4 regions of the Pseudoalteromonas sp. OANN1 genome follow, and region 2 is predicted to be linked to each of the others. Evidence: predicted binding sites of a transcription regulator. Region 2 holds the regulator's gene; each other region holds the start of a gene.
What was found. The regulator sigma-54, encoded in region 2, starts transcription at its own class of promoters, with help from an activator protein. The targets are predictions, from matches to a motif close to GTTGGCACGNNNNTNGNNT.
Positions count from the first base shown of each region.

Region 1 (6,254 bases), on a different contig from region 2:
CATATACAGATCCAGAAATCGCTTGGGTTGGTGTGACTGAGAAAGAAGCAAAAGAGCAAGGTCTAAGCATTGAAACTGCGGTATTCCCGTGGGCTGCTTCTGGTCGTGCAATCGCTTCTGCACGTACTGAAGGTTCTACTAAGCTTATCTTTGATAAAGAGTCAGGCCGTGTGATCGGTGGTGCTATGGTTGGTATCAATGCAGGTGAAATGCTTGGTGAAATCGGTCTAGCAGTAGAGATGGGTGCTGACGGTGAAGACCTAGCGCTTACTATCCACGCTCACCCAACGCTGAACGAGTCAATCGGTCTAGCTGCTGAAATCTTCGAAGGTTCAATCACTGACCTTCCAAATAAAAAAGCAGTGAAGAAAAAGTAAGTTTTTCTGAGCTTTTAAAAACCCAGCCTTGTGCTGGGTTTTTTGTTTTTGGCTAAGTGGGAGAGCTTATTTTTCTAAGTATCCTAAGCCATCAGCCTGAGAAAATTAATAATTACAAGTAGTAAGGCGGAAGTGGCAATAAATAGCCAGCGCATTTGGTTGAGTAGTCCGAGTAAATGCTGAATATGTTCAGATGAGGGTTGCGTTTTTGCACCTACCCGCATCACGTCAAAACGTTCACCAAAATAAAAACGCGGCCCTGCGAGTTGTGTATGTAAATTTGCTGCAAAAAAGCTCAGTGCCCATCCAGTATTCGTTTGGCTAAAGTGACGGCCGTAGTATTTAATGTAGTGCCAAGTTTGCTTTGGTCTAAGTAGCAACGAAAAGCAGGTAATTAATAATCGAATAGGCACAAACTCAACGAGCCAAATCATGCGGGAAAGACTTGCCATAAAACGGCTTGAGGGGAGCATTACTTGCCGCCAAGCGTGGTCACACAGTAGTAATAGTTTATAAAATAGCGCGAGATAGGGACCTGCTGCTAGATACAGTAAAGCAATGACAAAAAAATGGCGCAAGGTATTTAATGCGGTGCTATCTATGGCGGCTTTACAAATACCAAGCTCTGTTAGCTTCTCTACATCTCTTGCTACCATTCCTTGCAACACGGCTCTTGCGGTTACTTTTTGCTTTGATTTTATCAATGCGGAAATACGCTTAGCACGGCTTTCATGGCTAATATCTAAGCATAAAAACAACACCAGCCCACCGAGCCAATTAGGATAAAAAGCAAAGCTAATAATCGCATGAGTTAATACAGTGATAGTTAATATTGGTAGGAGGAAGCCGAGTGTGCCGGATAAAAGTTGATAACTAGAAGCCGCTTTGGGGCGATAAACTCTTTCGGCAATGGCTTTAAAAACAAGGCTAAGAATAAGATTAGGGTGATAAAGTGTTGATAACCTTACCCCTAGGCTGGCAAAAATCGCCAGTAAGAAAATGATCAGGCCCTCATGGGCCTGAAGCAAGCTGTCGAGCACTAAAGCGTAACCTTATCCAGCTTATTAAGTAGTGCCATCACCATCTTAGAAGAGTTTACAGAAGCGACTTCTAGATACTCTTCGAATGATTGCGGTGATTCTTTGCCGGCGATATCAGATAGCGAGCGGATCACAACAAATGGCGTGTTTAAAGAATGACAAGCCTGCGCAATTGCCGCACCTTCCATTTCGACTGCTAACATCGTAGGGAAGTCTGCACGCGCCTTGTCGATGCGTACTGGGTCGCACATAAATGAGTCACCCGTACAGATCAAACCAACCATAGTTTGAATGCCTTCAAGTTCATGTACGCTTTGCTCTGCAGCTTCAACTAATTTTGCATGCGAAGTGAACGCAGCAGGCATTTGTGGAACTTGACCAATTTCATAGCCAAATGCAGTAACATCAACATCGTGATGACGTACTTCATTTGAAATAACCACATCGCCGACGTTTAGTGATGGTTCAAAACCACCTGCAGAACCCGTGTTGATCACGCAATCTGGCGTAAAGTTGTCGATCAGCAAAGTTGTCGCAACTGTTGCTGCCACTTTACCAATGCCAGACTGTACAAGCGTTACATCAAGACCAGCCAGTTTGCCGGTATAAAAAGTAAAGCCACCTTTGGTCAATGTTTGCGGGTTTTCCATGGTGTTACGCAAAATGGTAACTTCTTGCTCCATTGCGCCGATAATGCCTACTTTCATCAAAAGATTCCTAATTTGTGGTGGGGAAAGCCCCAGTGTCAAAATTGCTTTTATTATACGAAAGGGGTTTTGATAGGTAAAACAAAAAACGGGCTGACGCCCGTTTTGCTAGATTTCTGCCAACTGAGTTGACTGTGCTTTTGCCTGTGAAGGTGACAGTACTGCAGGTTTGTAGGTGCGGTTTCTGGTTTTCTTTGGCATCTCCACTTTTTGGCCGAGCTTGAATAAGATTGCCGCACGAACTTCAGCACTTTGGTAGCCACTTTTGATTTTCATGCGAATGTGTGGAATACCCGCAGATTCCAGAGCGCCACTGACAAACCAATCTTTTTGTGCTTTATGGCCGTTTTTATTGGAATTATTGACTAAGTCTACAGCGGCAACAATTTTCAGTGTCTCTTTGTCTACCAAAACATAATCCAACTGTTTATTCTTAGCTTTAGTTACCGCGGCACGACGTGCTTTTGGAGAGATCCCCGGTTTGCACTCAATTACATCAATGAGCTTAATACGGCTTACGATTTTATATCTATCGCCAACGGCACGTTCTAATAAATGTAGAAACGATGCTTCAACGGTGGTAAAAACAGATTCTTTACGATTAAACGGATAAGGATTGCCACCTACATCGGTGTACTTAGAAGCGACAATGGAAGCAACGACCACTAGAGCCAAAATAGCAAGCAACGCAAATTCCATACAAAACTCCAAATCAAAAAAATGACATCTGTGGTTTTATAAGCAATAGCTGTGCCAAAAGAACGCTTAAATTAGTGGGGGGTTAACATTAAATCGGTGAATCAGTATTTGGGATATGGAAAGAAAAATAAAGTGCTTGAAGTTGATTATACTAGGCTGCGATATCTTACAACATGGCTGCCTAGTACTGGATAATGATACTATACCAATTAACCTTAATACTTGCTCAATTTGAAGGAGTAAACCTGACGCTAACAGCGTTAAAACTTTTTTATTTAGAACAACTAAATAGCAAAATTTTTGCCTTGTTATCGACAAGATTTTCTCGCCTCAAAATAGACCACTTAATTAAGATAACTGGTATTAGCTCGCGTTATTTGTCCTCTTTAAGCACATAGATCTCACCATCGAAACTACCTTGAATGGTCAATCCTTGCCCTGCCAGCTCCTTGAGATATTCAATATGCTCTTGGGTAATATGTTGACCTGGCACCAAAAGCGGAATACCCGGAGGATATGGGGTGACTAAACCTGCACAAATACGGTTGTTGCTCTTGCTAATAGGTACAGATTCACGCTCGCCGTAGAAGGCATCGCTAGGGATACAAGCAAGGTCAATAGCGGGCAAATTCTCAGGTAAGCGTGAGCGTCGCGTTGACTTCGATAGTTTTACCTTGCCGCCATCAAGTTTCTTTAAGGCATTGTATAAACGAATGATCTTTGAGCGTGTACCACCCAAGGTTAGTAAGACTAAGATGGTACTGTGTGTATATTTCTCAATCTCCAGCCCAATTTCGTCCAGCAGAAACTTATGAATATCCTTTAATGAGTATGGCAGCTCACTAATATCGATGAGGATTTTAAGTGGATCATGCCCCATATTATCGCCACTAAAATGTGGGAATATATTCATAAAGTCTTGCTTATCAAGCACTTTAATATGCTTGAGCGAGGCCATCTGCTGTTTGAATTCTGCAACATGGTTCAGCAGTGCATTGAGTAACTTATAGCCTTCCATCTCTAGCTGCTTTTGGCACACATCCAAAGACGCAATAAGCTGGTATTTGGGCGAGGTGCTGGCGTAGATACTGTAAATCTCACGGAAGAAATCAGCATCAAAATCGGGGTCATTAATATGGATATAAGACGCCTGCGAAAATGCCGATACGACTTTATGCGCCGAATGGGTGACATAATCGGCACCTGCATGAATGGCGGAGTAATGGCGCAAGCTAGGGTGAAATAGCGAGTAAGCAAACCAAGCTTCATCAATAAAGACTTTGATGCCATGCTGATGAGCAAATTCTACGACTTGTTTCAGGTCGCTCAGCAAACCATCATAGGTACAGCCTGTGAGCACCAGTAGTTTTGCATCGGTATTTTGTTCAATCGCTTGCTTAATATCGGCCAGTGAAGGCGGTGCAAATATGCCATATTTTGGATTTAAGATACTCGACAAATAGATTGGGAAACTGGCCGATTGCAAAATGCCATAGTGCACAGACTTATGACAGTTGCGGTCGATGATCACCTTATCGCCCTTGCGAAGGAGGGTTTGCAAAATAATTTTATTCGAGGTGGACGAACCGTTGGTCACGAAGTAGGTGCGTTTAACCTCAAACGTTGCCGCTGCGGACTCCTGAGCGCGGCCAATGGTATTGGTGCTGTCTGACAGTGAACCTAACGAATCAACCGATACAGACAAGTCTCCGACAAATACATTACGGCCATAGAATTGATAAAAATCTTTGATATAAGGAGAGTTTCTAAAGCTCGAACCGCCGCTGTGACCCGGAGTATGCCAAGAGTCGTTCGCTTCGCCGACATAGCTGCGATACGCCGTCCAGAATGGCGTCTCGGCTCTGTCATCAAAGTCGTTGATCATATATCCTAAAATGGCTTCAGGATCTGAGATAACTTCATCTTTAAAGAAGAAAGACTCGATTTCCTCGGATTCGTTGACTATCTCAAGCCCTTTAGTGTCATCACCAATAACGTAAACCGGTAATTCTAGACGAATACTTTTTAATTGCTCGATAAAGCGACTATAGGTTTGTTCGCCACTTTTGTTGTGCACATCCCAACTCAGCACGACAGCTTGAATATCACCATCTTCAGTGACATGTTCCAAGGCTTTTGAAAGTTCGAGGCATTCAATAATATCGATTTGAACATCCTCTCGCTCAAAGTTAGGGATCGTTTTTGACAGATTGCTTGAGAGCGCTTGCAATACAGCTGGCTCTTGTTCTATTAACAAGATACGAAGGACAGGTAGCATAATGATATTCGCATTAAAATTTAAAGACTTTCATTAGCATAAAGAAAGCGCAGTGATTTGTGAAATCAATACTTTGAAAATGTTCCAGAAATTGTAAAACGGATGTAGGCGAGGAAGTTGTTGCGAGTGATGGAAAGTGTGCGATTCAACATAGGAAACAGGAAGGTTTCGAGTATCAGGCGTGTCTGAGTTAAATTTGGGATAGGGTGTTTTTGAAGGCTGTATTACGATTGCTTTTCAATGATAAATACAGTCGGTAGTTATAAAAACAATAGTACTAGCTAACAGATCAAAAGGAGTCAAAATGAGATTGGTTAATTATGTTGTGTATGTGTTCTTATTTGGGTGTTTAATCAGCTTCCCTTCATGGGCTGATACAAATAACTTGTCGGGAACATTGGTTGTTGTAAATAAAAAGGGGGACTCGGTTGATTTCATCGATCTTAGCAGCCGAAAAATTAAGCTGACGCTCGCAACCGGCAGAGGACCACATGAATTAGCAATGAGTACCGACGGGCATACGGCTGTTGTCACTAATTATGCACGTGGCAATAGTCTAAGTGTTTTTGACGTTCGGCAAGCAAAAAAAGTAAAAACCATTGATTTGTCTCGTTATCCAAGGCCACATGGCGTGTTGTTTTTAAAAGACCAAAAACGCGTTGCAGTATCGTCTGAAGGTTCAGACAGTGTGGTAATCGTTGATATAGAGTCGGGGAAAATTGATAAAGTAATATCAACAGAGCAAAAAGGCTCTCATATGGTGGCGCTGCCGGCGTCTAGCGAGCGTGTTTACACCACAAATATGCGCGCAGATTCAGTGTCTGAATTAGATGTAAAGTCAGGTGCCTTACTTCGCAAAATTTCAATGCCAAAAGTACCAGAGGCTATCACTATAAATAAAAGTGGCTCAGAGCTCTGGGTTGGTAGCAACGATGATGGCTTAGTTACCGTGTTTGATGTAGCAAATGAGCGTATAATTAAGCAATGGAAAGGCTATAGCTTTCCATACCGTGTGTTACTTACCCGCGATGAGCAGCTTGCTGTGATCCCAGACTATAGGAATCACACCCTTGATGTGATCGATGCAATGCACAAAGAAAAGCTGCGTCAAATAAAGTTTGAGCTGGGAACAGGACCAAAAGGCGTGATCCTC
Region 1 is NZ_JAMXSE010000021.1:15,981-22,234, forward strand. Features, by position in the region: gene lpdA (dihydrolipoyl dehydrogenase) at 1-377, shown strand, start outside; gene NH462_RS16515 (cobalamin biosynthesis protein) at 461-1,417, opposite strand; gene mtnN (5'-methylthioadenosine/S-adenosylhomocysteine nucleosidase) at 1,417-2,124, opposite strand; gene NH462_RS16525 (DUF2726 domain-containing protein) at 2,233-2,823, opposite strand; gene NH462_RS16530 (aminotransferase class V-fold PLP-dependent enzyme) at 3,197-5,101, opposite strand; gene NH462_RS16535 (YncE family protein) at 5,406-6,254, shown strand, end outside.
Region 1: NH462_RS16525 (DUF2726 domain-containing protein) is a predicted target of sigma-54. The motif match lies at 2,864-2,882, and genes of this name have one in related genera.

Region 2 (6,254 bases):
GTACCTTCGAAGAAGCTTGCAACAAACGCTGCCATTAAGGCGGTTAACAGGTTAATCCCAAGCCAAATAGAGCGGCGCTGGCTACTTTTTAGAACTGGCGCAAAGGTGTCTTCTTCATCTTCAAGACCTGCCATACTTAACAAGCTGTGCTCAGCATCTTCACGGATGACGTCAACAACGTCATCAATGGTGACACGACCAAGCAAATGGGCGTTATCGTCAACTACAGGAGCTGAGATCCAGTTATGACGCTCAAAAAGCTGCGCCACTTCAGATTCATCCATGGAGATAGGGATCGTTTCCTTATCTTCATCCATCAAGTCTCGAACCATACTGTCAGGAGACTTAGTTAATAAGGTATTGACTGGCAGCGTACCTAAAAAGCAGTTGTCTTTATCAACTACATACAACTCGTCCGTACCGTCTGGCAATTCGCCTTTAAGACGTAGATATCTAAATACAACTTCTAAGGTAACATCGGGTCGAATAGTGACCGTGTCGGTGCTCATTAGCGCACCGGCCGAGTGCTCCTTGTAGGACAATGCTTGTGTCGCACGTTCTCTATCTTGGCTATCCATCGCACCAATAACATCTTGGTAGACGGTATCAGGCAGGCTTCTCAGGACATCACCAAGGTCATCGTCGTCCATGTCTTCTGTAGCGGCAGCAATTAGCTCCGGCTCCATCTGGGCGATGATCCCAAGTCTTACGTCCTCTGACAGTTCCTCTAAAACATCCCCTTGGATATCTGGGTCAACGAGCTGCCACAGCATAGAGCGAACTTTATGAGGAGATGATTCTAAAAGCAGTGCTGTATCACAAGGAGCTGTTTCTGCGAGCATACGCCTAACTTGAACAAACTGACCACTGTTTAAGGCTTTAGTTACCTTTTGGAGTTGTTCCAGTGTGTAGTCTTGTTCAAATACTTCAGGCATAGGCATCCTTTTTGATAATAATGTTGGCTAACGTGATGAAGTTAACCCAATTCATTTACTTTATCGCAGAAATCAATTTCTTAATTTGAATTTTATTCGTGTTGTTTCTGCTGGTGGGTTGCTATCGTTAATACACGTTAAAGGTGTACGCAACGATAAAATAGGATTTTCTCGGCAACTCGCTTTACTGCACGAAAGAAACCTAAATTGGTATTACAGTGTAACTCAGTTTATTGGGAACTACCAAGGTTTACGCTTAATTATGAGAGACTTATTATACCAATTCGCTTAATTAAGTGATCTATTTTGAGGCGAGAAAATCTTGTCGATAACACGGCGAAAATTTTGCTATTTAACCTGAGGTTTGGATAAGGAATGTTCCAACTCATTGTTGCTAAAGCACAACTTAGTTTTTTCCTTGTTTAGCCAGCAAGTTTTAGGGAAAACAAGGCGAATTTACGCACCAATAGCTGGCTATTGGAAGTGAATTCAACGCAGTTAGCGCTAAAACTTGCTGCTAGAAAGGCATTAATTATCCGCAGCTCAGGTTATTTAGTTGTTCTAAATGAAAAATTTTTAACACAGTCAGCGTCAGATTTGCTCCTTCAAATTGAGCAAGTATTAAGACTAATTGGTATTATACCAGTCTGGTTACGGAGGGGGAGATTAGCAGGGAATAAATGAATCGGGCCTTAGTGCTATCTGGGCGCTAGTAACCCAAGTTACTCGGATTCATTAAATTTATTTTCTATTAGTCCACCAATGGCGTCTAGTGCATACTGAGCATCGGGACCTTCACAAACCACTCGTACTTCTTTTCCTTGGCTGCTTTCAAGTAACAACAGCGCTAGTACGCTGTCAGCAGCAGCACTTTTGTCTCCTTGATATAAGGTCACTTCGGCATCAAATTGGGTCGCTAATTGCGCAAGAACCGTCGCTGCTCGAGCGTGCAGGCCGAGCTTGTTCTGGATTAAAAACGTATCTTCTAACATTTAACCCTCTTGCTCACGGTGGCGAATTTTGACGTTGGGATGGGTTTTTGCAAATCGCTCGCCAATGGTTTGCGCTAAGTATACCGAGCGATGTTGTCCACCAGTACATCCTATTGCGATCGTTAGATAACTGCGATTATTACGCTCTAAGTGTGGTAACCAAGTTTGTACAAAGGTTTGGATCTGCCAAGTAAACTTTTGCACGATGCTGTGACTCGACAAATAGTCTTTGACTGGCTGATCTAGGCCAGTTAGCGGCTTAAGCTCAGGCTCCCAATGTGGGTTGGGCAAAAAGCGCGCATCAAAAACGTAATCCGCTTGTTTTGGGATGCCGTGTTTAAAGCCGAAAGATTCAAAGGTAATAATGAGTTGTTTGTCTTTCTTACCTAAGATTTTTTCGCGGATATCTTCCGCAAGTTGATGAACGCTCAGGCCTGTAGTATCAATGAGAAAATCAGCGCGTGTGATCAACACGTCTAACAATTCCCGTTCTTTCTTTATCGCAACATCTAATGGAAGATTATGTAGTGAAAGAGGGTGCAAACGGCGTGTTTCTGAGAAGCGTTTTATCAGGGTTTGATCGTCACTGTCTAAATAAAACAGGGTAGGTTTGGCGAAACCAGGCAAGTATTCAAGAATGTCATTAAACTCGTCCTGTTCTTTAGGCAAGTTTCTAACATCAATACTGACTGCAATTTTATTATAATTGTCGGAAACGCTGCGGACTAAAGACGGCAGTAAATTGACTGGAATGTTATCTACACAATAGTAGCCTAAGTCTTCCAATACTCGAAGCGCTACAGATTTACCAGAGCCTGAGCGGCCACTGATAATGATAAGCTCGAGTCCTTTTTCTTCATCACTCATCAAGTTCACCTTGGATCACTGCATATAACTCGTCATCACTTTTTGCTTGCCTAAGCATTTTGCAAAAAGACTTGTCTCTGAGTGTATCAGCAATCGCCGCTAAGGTCTTCAGGTGCTGTTGATTATCACCTTCGGGTACGATGAACGCGACAAAAATATCGACAGGCTGCTTATCTATGGCTTCAAACTGGATCCCTTGCTCGCTAACAAGCACCATTGCAAGGATTTTATCCAAACCTTCAAGTCTACCATGAGGAATGGCAATACCTTTACCGATCCCTGTGCTGCCTAATTTCTCTCGCGCCATTAAAGCGTCTAAGATAGCATGCTGACTGGTATTTGGAATTTGGCTATGAGCCAGTTCGCTGATGTATTCTAAAATACGTTTTTTGCTATTAAAAAGGACCGCAGCTTTACTGCAGTCCTTGTTCACCAATTCACTTAATTTCATCTTAGTGTCGAGTGAGCTTCTCTTTGTGTTTAATAACTTGACGATCTAGCTTGTCGATAAGGCCATCAATTGCGGCATACATATCTTGATGCTCTGTTGATGCAAATAGCTCGCCGCCGTTTACGTGTAATGTTGCTTCTGCTTTTTGTACTAGCTTCTCGACATCAAGGATCACATGCACGTTATTGATATGATCAAAGTGCCTTTCTAGCTTCGCAAACTTGTTGGTGACATAGTCTCTTAATGAGTCAGTAATTTCTACATGGCGACCAGTTAGATTTAGTTGCATAAGCATTTTTCCTTCTTGGTTTTTACGTCTTATATCAAGCTTTTACGCTGATTTGACGGTGGAATGGCTAGGGATTCACGATATTTTGCAATCGTACGTCTCGCTACCTTAATTCCTTGCTCAGCTAAGATATCTGCAATTTTGCTGTCACTCAATGGTTTCGCGGTATTTTCTGCAGCTATCAGCTTTTTGATAAGTGCTCTAATTGCTGTAGAAGAGCACTCACCTCCATTTTCTGTACTTACATGGCTAGAGAAGAAGTACTTCAGCTCAAATATTCCCCGAGGTGTATGCATGTATTTTTGTGTTGTCACACGGGAAATTGTGGACTCATGCATCTCAACCATTTCAGCAACATCATTTAGCACCATAGGGCGCATTGCTTCGGGGCCATGTTCAAAGAATGCCTGTTGTTGTTGCACAATGCAATTGGTAACTTTTAATAAAGTATCATTTCGGCTTTCTAAGCTTTTAATAAACCACTTCGCTTCTTGTAAATGTGAGCGAATAAACTGACTATCTGTACTGGATTTCGCTGTTCTAGACATCGCAGCATAATGGTCGTTTACTTTTATTTTAGGCATAGCATCAGGATTTAGCTCTACGACCCAACGACCTTTTACTTTTTTCACCGATACGTCAGGGATCACATATTCAGGCTCTTCATGAATAATGCTTGCCGCTGGTTTTGGGTTAAGACTATGAATTAACGTCATGACCTCTTTGAGATCGGCTTCTTTAAGGCGTGTTTTCTTAGTCAAAGTTCGATAGTCACGGCTGGCAAGCAAGTCGATATGCTCTGTCAGGATCATTTTCGTTTCGGCAATCCATGGCGTATCTGGGGCGAATTGATTTAGCTGAATACACAAGCATTCTTGTAAACTACGCGCTGCGATACCGACAGGATCGAAAAGCTGAATACGTTTGAGCACGGCTTCGACTTCATCCAGCTCAATAGGCTCTTCGCTACTCTCATCATTAATGCTTTCTAAAATGTCTTCGCAAGACAGTGTTAAAATGCCTGACAGGTCGACCGCTTCAATAATCGCAATCGCAATCGCTCTATCTGTTGGACTAAATGGTGTCAGCTCAAGTTGCCACATGAGATAGTCGTGGAGAGATTCAGAGGTTTCCCCTTGATAAACATTATCGTCATCGGGAAGTGGGCCTGAGCTTGCAGCGGGCGCTGCACTCATATACTCGTCCCAAGTGACATCCATGGCGAGGTCATCGCTCACCGTGTCTTTGCTCATGGCTGTATCTGAGTCTATCTCATAGTCACTAACCTGCACTTCATCGCTTGAATCTTGATTGTCGTCAGCACTGCTCTTTTCTTGACTGTGTTGGTCAGTGTTTTCGCCGTCAGTATTATCACCTTCTTCCACTTCCAACAATGGATTGCTGTCTAATGCTTCTTGTATTTCTTGTTGCAGATCCAATGTACTAAGCTGCAGCAAGCGAATGGCTTGTTGCAGTTGTGGAGTCATTGTAAGTTGCTGCCCCATGCGCAGCTGTAATGATTGCCTCATGTATCTCTAACAATCCTTTTTAACAGTTATTAATACTACGTCTTAACTATAGCTTGAATTGTTCGCCTAGGTAGACATCTCTTACGGTTTGATCTGCCAAAACATGTTCTGGCGTGCCTGCAGCGATTAACTCACCATGTGAAACGATGTAGGCTTTTTCACATACGTCCAGTGTTTCTCTAACGTTATGATCGGTGATTAGCACACCGATACCGCGGTTTTTTAGGTGCTCTATGATTGTCTTTATATCTAACACCGAAATAGGATCAACACCAGCAAAAGGTTCATCTAACAGGATAAACTTAGGGTTAGCGGCTAAAGCGCGAGCAATTTCTACGCGTCTTCTTTCGCCTCCCGACAATGCCATGCCCTGTGAGTCGCGAATGTGTTGGATATTAAACTCATCCAGTAACTCGTTTAGTTCAGCTTCTCTTTCAACTTTAGATAAGTCTTTTCGAGTTTCTAAAATCGCCATCAAATTTTGATAGACCGTGAGTTTTCTAAAGATCGAAGACTCTTGCGGTAGATAACCAATACCAAGTCGCGCGCGGCTGTGCATTGGTAGCAAAGTGATATCTTCGTCATCAATCTGAATAAAACCTTTGTCGCTTGGTACTAACCCTACAATCATATAAAAGGTCGTGGTTTTACCTGCGCCATTCGGGCCCAATAAGCCTACAATGCTGCCAGCTTGAACACTTAAGCCAACATTTTTGACGACCTGGCGGCCTTTATAACTCTTTGCTAGACCAGTTGCTTTGAGCTCGCTCATTAATTGTTACCTTCTTCCTGCGCTTTTTTATCTTTTGCGTCTTTTTTGTCATCAACAGGAACAAGGATGGTTCTTACACGGGAATCTTCTTGGTCTGAGCGCTCAGCACTGATCAGTTGCTTTTCAATGTCATAGGTGATGACCTGAGCATTGATTTTTTGCCCAGTTTGATTGATTTCCGCATCGCCAGAAATGACTAAGGTGCCTTTCGCAACGTCGTAGCGAATTTCGTTTGCTTTGGCTTCTAGCAAATTACCATCAGGTTGACGTTCGCTGAAAATAGCTGGGCTGCCAGTTGCAACAAGCAGTTGCTTGTTAGTACCAAGCTCCGCGCGGCGATGGACTTCTAGGCGATCGGCATTTATTTTTCTGTTGCCATGAATAATAACAACATTCTGTTCAAAAATACCGATGTTGCT
Region 2 is NZ_JAMXSE010000007.1:163,747-170,000, reverse strand. Features, by position in the region: gene mgtE (magnesium transporter) at 1-935, opposite strand, end outside; gene NH462_RS08600 (HPr family phosphocarrier protein) at 1,658-1,927, opposite strand; gene rapZ (RNase adapter RapZ) at 1,928-2,794, opposite strand; gene ptsN (PTS IIA-like nitrogen regulatory protein PtsN) at 2,787-3,245, opposite strand; gene hpf (ribosome hibernation promoting factor) at 3,247-3,534, opposite strand; gene NH462_RS08580 (RNA polymerase factor sigma-54) at 3,564-5,063, opposite strand; gene lptB (LPS export ABC transporter ATP-binding protein) at 5,110-5,835, opposite strand; gene lptA (lipopolysaccharide transport periplasmic protein LptA) at 5,835-6,254, opposite strand, start outside.

Region 3 (6,254 bases), on a different contig from region 2:
TTCTGGTGTTTCGTCAACTAATGTATCGAGTTCGTCATTTTCCAGTTCATCAGATTCTTCTTCAAGCTCTGGCAAAACATCTTCTGGTATTTCGTCAACTAATGCATCTAGTTCGTCATTTTCCAGTTCATCAGATTCTTCTAGCTCTGGCAAAACATCTTCTGGTGTTTCGTCAACTAATGCATCTAGTTCGTCATTTGCAAGTTCATCAGATTCTTCTTCCAGCTCTGACAAAACATCTTCGGGTGTTTCGTCAACTAATGCATCTAGTTCGTCATTGGCCAGTTCATCAGATTCTTCTTCCAGCTCTGGCAACACACCTTCTGGTGTTTCGTTAACTAATGCATCGAGCTCGTCATCGGCCAATTCATCAGATTCTTCTAGCTCTGGCAAAACATCTTCTGGTGTTTCGTCAACTAATGCATCGAGTTCGTCATCGGCAAGTTCATCAGATTCTTCTTCCAGCTCTGGCAAAACATCTTCTGGTATTTCGTCAACTAATGCATCGAGTTCGTCATCGGCAAGTTCATCAGATTCTTCTTCCAGCTCCGGCAACGTATCTTCTGCAGATTCGTCTAGTAACTCATCTAGATTGTCATCTGCAGGCTCACCAACTTCTTCTTCAAGTTCTGCTAATGCGTCTTCTGGTACTTCGTCTACTAATGCATCGAGCTCGTCCTCTGTAGACTCACTACCTTCCTCTTCAAGATCCGGCCACTTATCTTCCTGCGCTTCACTTAATAAAGCATCAATATCATCGCCAGCTAGATCATCGGACTCTTCTTCCGGTTCCGGCAACGTATCTTCTTGCGCTTCATCCAATAAAGCATCAATATCATCGCCAGCTAGATCATCGGACTCTTCTTCCGGTTCCGGCAACGTATCTTCTTGCGCTTCATCCAATAAAGCATCGATATCATCACCAGCTAGATCATCGGACTCGTCTTCTAATTCCGGCAACGTATCGTCCTGTGCTTCATCCAATAAAGCATCAATATCATCGCCAGCTAGATCATCGGACTCTTCTTCCGGTTCCGGCAACGTATCTTCTTGCGCTTCATCCAATAAAGCATCAATATCATCACCAGCTAGATCATCGGACTCTTCTTCCGGTTCCGGCAACGTATCTTCTTGCGCTTCATCCAATAAAGCATCGATATCATCACCAGCTAGATCATCGGACTCGTCTTCTAATTCCGGCAACGTATCGTCCTGTGCTTCATCCAATAAAGCATCAATATCGTCATCAGCAAGATCACTAGGCTCTTCTTCTAATTCCGGTAACGTATCTTCCTGCGCTTCATCTAATAAAGCATCAATATCATCACCAGCAAGATCACCGGATTCTTCCTCTAATTCCGGCAACGTATCTTCCTGCGCTTCATCCAATAAAGCATCGATATCATCACCGTCGAGCATATCTGACTCTTCGTTAATTTCAGCTAACGTATCGTCTTGCACTTCATTTAACAGGGCATCAATATCATCACCCGCAAGCTCAGTGCTTGGTTCCTCAAAATCAGGCAATGCATCATCGTCAGCATCTTGAGAGGCATCAAGTAGCGCATCGATATCATCGGCATCGACTAAGCTCTCACTATCAAAATTGCCGCTAAATTCGGGCTCTTCATCTAGCGCACCGTCAAGAATTGAATCGATATCATCATCGTTTGCAACAGCACCAGCTTGCTCATCAGCGAGTTCCTCGCTCAGGGCTGCAAGGGCATCATCACTAACATCAATTTCTTCATCTTGAGACTCATTGAACAAATCATCAAGATCGCTGTCACTTAAAATATCTTGGCCATCATCAACATCAAGCGAAACTTCATCACCAGTCTCGTCAAAGCTCTGTTGCATAAAGTCTTCATCATGATCATCATCAAACGAAATATCTTCATTTAGTAAGCTATCTAATTCATCTTGGTCTAACGTATCACTTCCTTCATCGAAGTCGTCATCAAGTGAGTCAAAGGTAATTTCATCGTCTTCAGGTAAGATATCGTCATCTAACTGTACGCTTGCGCCCAGTGCGTCTTCATCGTCGCCCATTCCGATATCAAGTGGGTCTGGCTCAGGGTCAAATGCAGTCGCAGCGGTTGCAGCTCCCGCCGCCGCAGCGCCTGCAGCCACAGATGGTGTTTGCGGAAGAAAATCGTCGTCATCTGTCGACGCTTGAGATTGATTTCTTCGGCGTAGAAACATAACGAATCCAGCAATTGCCAGTAGTGCCGGTAATGTGGCAAGTAACGCAATGCCAGCTGGTGAGCTAAAGAATGTGCTTAACTCGCTACTTTCTTGCGCTTTTGCCTGAGCTGCCTGCTGATCAATCATTTCATTTTGCAAGTCAATAACAGCCTTGAGCTGTTGCTGGATTTCGCTGTCTTTACCAAGTTGGGTACGAACCGTTTGAAGTTCAGTAGAAATAGCGCCGAGCTGCTGTTTTAATTTATTGTTTTCGGATAGGATTTCTTCAACATTACGCACCGAGGATTTGAACTCTTTTTGTAAGTCCATCAGGCGCATGTCCTGTTCCATTTTTAAAGAGCGCAGTTGATTAGTCAGGTCTTCTTTTGCTTCTTCTACATCGACTTTACGAGCTTGTGTAACCTTTTTTTCGGCTTCGTTTATTGCATTTGGATTCAATAATCCCTTACGCTTCATTTCCCAAAGTTTGTCATCTTGATCCGACTTTTGCTTTGCCAACTCAGGGTTAACACTGCGAATTTCATTGATGGTAGGAATACGTAAATACGCCCCATCCTGCATATGGTTGAGGTTTTTATCTAGAAATGAATTAGGATTTTTATCGTAAAGCGCCTTCATCACCTGATAAATGGTGACCGAGTCATCTGGTCGCACTTTTTGTGCTATACGCCACAATGTATCAGTGGGTCTGATAGGCCCTATTGACCGACCTTGAGCCCCATAATCAACCCCTTTAGGGCCTTTTAGCACTACCCCCTCTTGGGTATATACTGGTGTGGCAATCAGTGCGAATACAAAGATACTAAATAAGGCTAAACCGCGCATGCCGATCCTTTACTCAAATGTTTAACACCCGTTAAACGACGTTTTATTATTATGGCTTTGAAGCAAGCTCTATTCCAAATGCAAACTATAAACCAGATATGTTGGAATATCCATTGCAACGTATTGAAAGTTAACATGGTTATAATGCTTTTTACTGATTTTGGAATAGCTGATATAGGTGAAGAATAGTCAAGTATTTGACTTAACGGCAAACTTCTTGGCAGAAGTTTGCCGTTATAGCGCGGAAAAGTAAGCAAAACTCTGCTTACTTTGCGATATCAATGGGTACTTATAGATAGCTTTCTATCAGGGCTTCTGCAATTTGGATGCTATTTGTTGCGGCACCTTTTCTAGTGTTGTCTGATACCACCCATAAGTTTAAGCCTAGTGGATGTGAAATATCTTGCCTTACACGACCTACATAGACGGTATCGTTACCACTTGCATCACTTACCGGTGTTGGGTAATCATTTTCGTCTTCAATTAGCTCAACACCCGGCGCATCAGCAAGTAACTGCTTAACATGTTCAAGATCATAAGGCATGCGCGTTTCAAGATGAATGGCTTCAGCATGACCGAAAAACACAGGAACGCGAACCGCAGTCGGGTTAACCAAAACACTCGAATCGCCCAAGATTTTTTGCGTTTCCCACACCATCTTCATTTCTTCTTTGGTGTAACCATTTTCTTGGAACGCATCAATTTGAGGAATGACATTAAAAGCGATTTGTTTGCTAAATACTTCGTTTTCCATCGGTCTTGCATTCATTAAGTTTGCAGTTTGCTTAGCCAACTCATCTACCGCTTCTTTACCTGCGCCAGATACCGCTTGGTAAGTTGAGACATTAATTCTGTCAATGCCATAGGCATCATAAATTGGTTTAAGTGCCACTAGCATTTGGATTGTAGAGCAGTTTGGATTAGCAATGATGTTACGATTTCTAAAATCTGCAAGACTGTCTTTATTCACCTCAGGAACTACTAATGGAATATCAAAGTCGTATCTGAAATGTGAGGTGTTATCTATCACAATGCAGCCAGCTTCAGCGGCGATTGGTGCATATTTCTCTGACACGGCACCACCCGCTGAAAACAAACCGATATGGGCATTAGAAAAATCGAATTCTTCAACATCCAGAACTTCGATTTTTTCACCCATAAAGTCAATTTCTTCACCCGCGCTTCGGCTACTCGCGAGTGGGTACAATGTGTCTACAGGAAATTTTCGTTCCGCTAGTAATTCGATAATTTGCTTGCCAACAAGACCTGTTGCACCAAGTACCGCAACATTATATTTTTGCGACATTATTTTTCCTCATTCTGTAATATACCAACCATTGCACTTAACTCTTGTGCTCAGAAAAGCCAAGTTGGTAAAGCTTTTCACTGATTGGTGAGTCATTATTGACTGCAATTGTACTAAATTCTCGACGCACGGGATATGCCTTACGCAAGGTATCAAAGCCTAATGTGTTTAGCTGTTTTCTCATGATGCCATCATCGCGACGAATGTCGTAAACAAGATGCGCTAAGTTGACAATATCCTGCTCGTTGGCTGTGCTTTGCAATTGGCAGCCAGTGACACTTGGCTTAGGGAGAAAATCACTAATCGTTTTGTTGGCTGGTAAATCGAACTCTCGGCATACGGCTTCGTATAACATTTGCGTGCCTCGTGCCTTGCCTTCTAGCGTATGGCCGGCAATATGTACAGAGGCAAAACGAGTATATTGCAATAATGGCTGCAAAATATTCGGCTCATTTTCCCAAACGTCTAAGATCAGCTCAAGCGTTTGCCCCTTCTCTACCGCGTGCAAAAGCGCTTGATTATCGATAACATCTCCACGGCTTGCATTGATTATCACCGTACCCGGCTTTAATGCCGCTATCCGCGGTGCATCAAGTAGGTGAACCGTTTTATGCGGGCCCTGCTTAACTAATGGAACGTGAAATGTCACGATATCCGCGCGCGCTAAGGCTTCATCTATGGCTACATGTGAATCCAGTGTCCCCGCTTGCTGCCTTACGGGGTCACACAATAGTATCGTAAGACCAAGCCCTTTAAGCTTTGATGCCAAACACGCGCCAATATTACCAACACCAATGATGGCAATCGTTTTATCTTGAAGTGGCGTGGAGGTTTCTTGTGCGTACGCAAGTAAAGCGCTTATCACGTACTCGGCAACAGCTATCGCATTACAACCCGGTGCGCTGCTAAACGAGATATTGGCGCTGTCCAGCAACGAGGTATCAATATGATCAATCCCTATTGTCGCAGTCCCCACAAATTTCAGTTTATCGGCTTTTACTAACAGGGCCTTGTTGACCTTAGTGACTGAACGAGTCAACAGAATATCGACATTTTTTAGCTCATCAGGTTGAAGGTTACGGCCATCAAACCGAGTTACCTCACCAATTTCACAGAAGAATGACTCAACTAAGGGCATATTTTGATCGGCTAATATTCGCATGCGGGTTTCCTATCACCTATTGTCTCGAGTACTCAGGCGATAACACATCGCCTGAGTCGAGTTTAACATGGCAAGGTAGGCGACTAATAATAAAACCTTTTATTTTGTGTCACCGTTTTATTGCAACCAAAGGCTATTGCGAAAAACATCACACAGCATACAAAAACGACCGCTCCCTTAAGACTTAACCAACCTCCTGAATCAAGTAAAGGACAAAACGTCATGGCCAACACATTAATACAACACAATAATAAAGCCCAACGGGTATAAGCACGGTAGCCAAGTAATGCGGCAAACAAGCTGCTAAAAACATTAAAAATTACCGCTTCAGGAAAGAGGTGAAAGGCCGACAACATAGCCGTGAAGGCCAAAATAGTGACTAGATAAAAAATACTCTGCTGCATCTTGTTTCTCCTTAACGTGGACAGCTATATCAACCGCTACACTAGGGCGTGGCGGTGAATCCTAACTCACATAGCGACCAAAAAAATGGACTGCATTTGCTACTCCTTAGCAATTCTTAAAAGCACCATTTCGTGGCTATGCTTAACCCAATTGTAGAAACATTAACGTGTATTTCAATGCAAATCAGACATGAAGTTTTGGCAATTATAATGCACAGATAACGAACTTCTCTGAAAGAAATTTCATGTGCATTTTCGTCATATTGCACTACGTTCATTACACTTAAATATCGATCAGTAATTAATAGCGTTGAAAATTCTCTCAGGTTATAGCTGGGGGTGTAATCAA
Region 3 is NZ_JAMXSE010000006.1:111,861-118,114, reverse strand. Features, by position in the region: gene NH462_RS07525 (FimV/HubP family polar landmark protein) at 1-3,033, opposite strand, end outside; gene NH462_RS07520 (aspartate-semialdehyde dehydrogenase) at 3,323-4,339, opposite strand; gene NH462_RS07515 (4-phosphoerythronate dehydrogenase) at 4,377-5,501, opposite strand; gene NH462_RS07510 (DUF6419 family natural product biosynthesis protein) at 5,585-5,905, opposite strand.
Region 3: NH462_RS07525 (FimV/HubP family polar landmark protein) is a predicted target of sigma-54. The motif match lies at 3,094-3,112, and genes of this name have one in related genera.

Region 4 (6,254 bases), on a different contig from region 2:
TTAGGAGACAATTGCTGCACAATCAGATCTGCAAGTCCTAAGCTGCCCTGCTCAGATAAGTGCATCGAAAGTTGCTGATCATGCATTTCTTCAAAAAATTTGACACCGCTAGAGTTAAATGGACTGTCTTTATCCTCTAGCGCCTCATTCGCTTTACGCATGCTTTGTAACAACATTTGCGTAAAAATAGACTCAAACTGTTGTGCCGCCTTCTTCAATGCCTGATCTGAGGCACCTTGATCGCCAGCACCTTTAAGCGCCTCTTTACGGATCGAATCAAGGTTTCCTAGGTCAAAAAAGCTTTGATTTTTCAATTGGTCGGTGTTCATACACTCAGCACTGTTTGACGTTAATAACTATACAAATAGAAATGCAAAATCCGAGCCAAAAAAAAGCCCCACAATTGTAGGGCTAACTAGTTGATTAATAATGGAACATCAAATGACGACTAATTGACCATTTATTGCGCCCGCTTCTTTTAGCGCTTCAAGGATCGCCATTAAATCGCCAGGTGCTGCGCCAACTTGGTTGATTGCCCTAACCAAGTCATCAAGGCTCACGCCGGGGTCAAACACAAACGCTCGAGAATCATCCTGGTTTACATCAATAATACTTTGTTGCGTCACTGTTGTTTCGCCATTCGCCAGCGCATTAGGTTGTGACACATTTTGCTGCTCAGCAATTGTTACGGTAAGGCCGCCATGAGTAATTGCCGCAGGCTGCAACTTGACATTTTTGCCGATAACGATAGTGCCAGTGCGCGAGTTAACGATGATCTTCGCAGCGGTATCCGCTGGTTTGAATTCAAGATTCTCTAGCGTAGATAAATATGCAACGCGCTGAGACGGATCTCTTGGTGCAATTACTCGAACTGATGCTGCATCCATAGGTTTTGCACTATTTGGTCCAACAAGGCCATTGATAGTATCGGCCAAGCGTTTTGCGGTAGTAAAATCTGGTCTATTCAAGTTAAAGGTAATGTAATCACCCTGAGTAAACGGGCTTGGAACTGCTCGCTCCACTGTCGCGCCGTTTGCCACCCGACCTACTGTCGGGGTGTTGATCACAACTCGACTCCCGTCGGCACCATCAGCGCCCAAACCACCAACAATCAAGCTACCTTGCGCGATTGCATATACGTTACCATCGACCCCTTTTAGAAAGGTCTGAAGTAAAGTACCACCTCGTAAACTACCAGCACTACCAATAGATGAAACAGTAACGTCAATGGTTTGACCGGGTTTAACAAAAGGTGGTAAGTCAGCATGAACCGCAACAGCTGCAACATTTTTAATTTTTGGCTTTAAGCTTGCGGGCATCGTGATCCCAAAGCTATTCAACATCGCTTTAAAGCTTTGCTCGGTAAATCTGGTTTGCTCACCGGTACCAGGCAAGCCTACAACTAGGCCGTAGCCAACCAGTTGGTTTGAACGAACACCTTCAACCATACTGACGTCTTTAACTCGCTCAGCAGAAGCCAAAGAAGAAAAACTAACCAACGTAATGGCCGCACCGATAAGCAAAATATTCTTAAGCATATTGTTCATTTTCAGCACCTTAAAACGGCATCAGCGCGCTCATAAAGAAACTCGTTAACCAACCTGCACTTTGCACTTCTTGTTGGTCGCCTTTACCTGAGTATTGAATTCTAGCGTTTGCCACTCGATTGGACTCAACAGTGTTATCTGCCGTTACATCCTGAGGTCTTACTAATCCTTCTAAGCGAATAAATTCCTCGCCAGTATTGAGAGTTAACCACTTTTCGCCGCGGATCACTAAATTGCCGTTTGGAAGTACTCGGGTGACGTTTACTGAAATATTACCAAATAGGCTGTTTGACTGATTGGCTTGAGAATCACCAGAGAATGAAGAGCTTGAACTTGCTCCAAATTGTATCGCTTCCTTACCAATATTGATGGCATTGCCACCAAGACCAATAATCGGATCGAGACTAGCATCACTAGATTTATCAAGTTGAGAATTCGCAGCTTTGGTAGCCTGAGTCGTTTCTCTGAGTACGATGGTAATAATATCACCGACTCTTAACGCCTTTTTGTCAGCATAAAGATCATTGGAAAACTGCGTATTAAACAATGATCCTGTTGCTACCATTTGGGCTTGATTATCCTCGGGATAGATAGGTGCATAATACGGATCGTCACGCACCACATTTTTATTTTGTGTTGTACTACATCCAGATAATGCAGCGACCGTTACGATGGCTAAATATAATGCACGCATAATACCCCCTACCCAATTACAACTGTTGATTAATGTAGCTCAGCATCTGATCTACCGTTGAAATCACTTTTGAGTTCATCTCATACACGCGCTGTGTTTCGATTAGATTTACAAGCTCTTCGGTCACATTAACGTTTGACGTCTCAAGTGCGCCTTGCACAATCTTACCTAGCCCTTCAACACTTGGATTACCTTGCACTGGTGCACCACTTACCGCAGTTTCCGTGTACAAGTTTTGTCCAATCGGTTCAAGACCTGATGGGTTAATAAAGTCACTGATCGTCAATTGCCCAATGACAACGTTTTCAGCTTGTCCAGCAACGCGCACTGATACTTCGCCATCTTGAGAGATAGTGATTGACTGTGCATCGTCGGGCACATTCATCTCAGGTAACACAGGAAAACCCGCACCAGAGGTAACTATCCGCCCCTCTTCATCCGTCGTGAATTGACCGTTTCTTGAATACGCGGTTGTGCCATCTGGCATCTGAATCTCAAAAAAGCCCGGACCTTGAATCATCCAATCCAAAGAGTTTTCGGTACTTAACATATTACCTTGAGAAAAATTCTTTTGGTTAGCGACCACTTTGGCACCTGCACCAAGCATTAGGCCTGATGGTAGTTCTGTATCTTGAGAGCTGCGGCCACCTGGTTGATTGATGTTTTGATACAGCAAGTCTTCGAATATCGCCCGACTCTTTTTGTAGCCGACGGTACTGGCGTTCGCCAAGTTGTTCGAAATAACTGAAATATCAGTTTGCTGAGCATCTAAGCCTGTTTTACTTATCCATAATGCCGGATTCATAATCTCTACCTCACTCTTAAACTATGCGTAGGAGCGAAGTGTGTCGCTCATCTATTTCTTCAGCTGTTTTCATCAGCTTAATTTGCATTTCAAATTGTCTTTGATGGTTGATCATATCCACCATCTCATGAACGGGATTGACGTTGGACATCTCTAAGAAGCCACTCATTACTTTTACAGTTGGAGATATTTCACAAAAGCCACAGATCCCATCTTCTAGCTTATCTTCTTTTGGTCTATACAGGCCGTCATTGCCTTTTTGTAGCTTACTATTATCTGCTTCAATAATTTTCAGCCTATCAACCACCTCAAGAAAGTTAGCGGGGGCACCTTGTGGACGCACTTGAATTGAGCCATCGTCACTAAATACCACTTTATCAACGGGAATAGGTAAGACAATAGGCCCACCTTCGCCAATAAGTTGACGCCCGTGAGCTGTGACTAACGCACCGTCATTACGAATGTTAAGCGTGCCGACTTTGGTGTAAGCTTCTTCGCCCGAGGCGTCAACGACGCTGATCCACGACTTATCATCTACTGCAATATCAAGCTCACGGCCAGTTTCAACGATTGCGCCACCGGTCATATTGGTCCCTGGGCGTTCTTGCATAGCAAAAACCCGTGTAGGTAGCCCTTCACCAAACGCCTGCATTGAGCGCGCTTGAGCAAAATCAGCTTTGAAGCCAGTCGTATTGGCATTAGCAAGGTTGTTCGCCTTAAGTGCCACACCACGTAAGCTTTGCTTAGCGCCTGACATTGCGATATACACCATTTTATCCATGACGATGACCTATAAAATTCAAACTTAGTCTAGTTAATGCAAGCACAGTGCCAAAGTGAGGAGATGTTTTTGACGGACATAAAAAAGGCTGCCTTTGTAGCAGCCTTTGGAGGGCATAATATATTATCGGATCTGTAATATATTTTGTTGTAATGTTGAGTTAACCTCAAGCGCTCGAGAGTTCGCTTGGAAGTTACGTTGGGCGCTGATAAGGTCAACTAACTCGTTTGTGAGGTTGACGTTCGATTGCTCTAACGCAGATGAACTAATACCACCGAGAGTACCTGTGTTTGGCTCGCCTGCAAGTGGCTCACCAGAAGATAGGCTCTTCTTCCACTCAGTATTACCAATCGCCTGAAGGCCTTGAGAATTCGGGAAGCGTACTAGCGCGACTTGCCCTAAGAACGTTGAGTCGCCGTTAGTATATGAAGCCACAACTTTACCATCAGTACCAATATCAATACCTGCTAAACGGCCAACGGTCGCACCATCTTGTTCCAATGCTTTGACTTCAAATCGACCTGATGAATATTGCGTTGGTAGCTTTTGAGCAGTATTTGCTTCATCACGCCAGTTAACAACAATATCATTCGGAAAAGTTGCACCGTTATCAAGCAAGTTTGACATACCGATAGTTGGGTCAACTGCATCTTGAGGTCCTGCAAGACTTAAGGGGTTAAATGTCGAGCCAGTATTGTTGTTAAAAACAAGCGGCGTAGCTGAAGGATCGGCAGCCGTCTGAGATGGAATACCGCTAGCATCGAAACGGAACACACTAACTGGCGTATAAGGAACAGGTGGTGTTGCTGCTGGATCAATTTGCTGCGCATTATGGTTAAAAGGCTTATCGTCCATTGTTGCGTAAGTAGACCACTCATTATCCGCTGTTTTTCTGAAGAATAACTGCAATGTATGTGATTCACCCAACGAGTCATATACCGTAATTGCTGTTCTTGAATTATATGAGGCACGTTGCTCAGGATCAAAAGCAATCGTAGGTGGTTGCGCAGTCGCATCTAGGTTAAACGAGGTATAGATTTGCGATGTTGCACGAGGAGAACCTGATGCATCTGGAATTTGAACGGGTGATGTTGTGCTTAAACTCAAAGACGTGGTATCACCTGTAGATGGATCGACTGGAAAGCCTTGCAAGTAATCACCCTTAGCATTCACGATAAAGTTGTCTTTGTTGAGCTTAAATGCACCCGCTCGAGAATAGGTGAAATCTTGTGACTGAAGCGAGTTTGACATGGCAAAATAGCCTTCGCCCTCAATCGCCAAGTCTAGCGAATTCTGCGTGAACTTTAATGAACCTTGGTGAAACTGCTGCGCTACCATGGTAGTTTGTACACCATCACCATTTTTCGTTTTGCCAGAGCTAAAAACCGAAGACGCGTAAACATCAGCAAATTCTGCGCGAGATTCTTTAAAACCCGTCGTATTCACGTTAGCAATGTTATTTGCTGTTACGTCCAAGTCTTTTTGCGCGGCGGCAATACCTGTCAGTGCTATATTGAAACTCATACTCTCACCTCTAAGTTCTTAAGGTTAATTCTTTAAAACTACTATGCTATTTCAGCAATATCAGTTAAGCGCACCGCGCCTTCTTTGGTATTAATGACGATGCCGTTAGCACCATTAACATTAACACTGTCTATATTTCTAAATGTGGCCGAAGGTAAAGTCTGATATTCACCTTCAATCATGCCTTCCGCTTTTATAGTGTATTCACCAGGGGGCATCATCTCGCCATCTTTATTCTTACCATCCCAATCGAATCGCACTGCGCCCACACTTTGTTCGCCAAACTCAAGCGTCTTAACAAGCGCTCCAGATTCATCATAGATACCCACTGATAGATTCTGAACTGGTTCCTGTACAATCACCGAGCCTTTGGTAAGTGCATCGTCGCCATGTTCTAACGTCGTTGATTCGAGTAATGCTTTTTTACCAATCAGCGTTGATGCTTGAAGCGCCGAGTTAGAAGTCATTGATGCAGCCAACGAGTCAAAGTTTTCATTTAACTTTGAGATCCCCTCGGCCATAGTAAAACTTGTCATCTGCGCGATCATTTGATCGTTGTCCGCAGGCTTACTTGGATCTTGGAAAGAGAGCTGTTGAGTAAGCAGCGAGAAGAAATCTTCTTGCGATAGCTCATCTCTGGGCTTTTTCTCCTCGGCCTGTTTTTGCCTATCCCAGTAGAGTGAATCTACACCCGTTGAAGAAGTGGCATTTACATTATTACTCATCAGCTGTTACTCCCAATTTAGCGCTGGCCTAGTTGCAATGTTTTACTAAGCATTTGCTTTGCAGCGTCTGCAACTTGAACATTGGTTTGGTAAGAGCGAGAAGCAGAAATCATGTTTGCCATCTCCTCTACCACATTCACATTCGGTTTATAAATGTAGCCATTTGCGTCAGCACTTG
Region 4 is NZ_JAMXSE010000006.1:161,516-167,769, reverse strand. Features, by position in the region: gene flgJ (flagellar assembly peptidoglycan hydrolase FlgJ) at 1-329, opposite strand, end outside; gene NH462_RS07755 (flagellar basal body P-ring protein FlgI) at 438-1,538, opposite strand; gene flgH (flagellar basal body L-ring protein FlgH) at 1,558-2,241, opposite strand; gene flgG (flagellar basal-body rod protein FlgG) at 2,258-3,046, opposite strand; gene NH462_RS07740 (flagellar basal body rod protein FlgF) at 3,063-3,827, opposite strand; gene flgE (flagellar hook protein FlgE) at 3,951-5,351, opposite strand; gene NH462_RS07730 (flagellar hook assembly protein FlgD) at 5,393-6,076, opposite strand; gene flgC (flagellar basal body rod protein FlgC) at 6,094-6,254, opposite strand, start outside.
Region 4: NH462_RS07740 (flagellar basal body rod protein FlgF) is a predicted target of sigma-54. The motif match lies at 3,864-3,882, and genes of this name have one in related genera.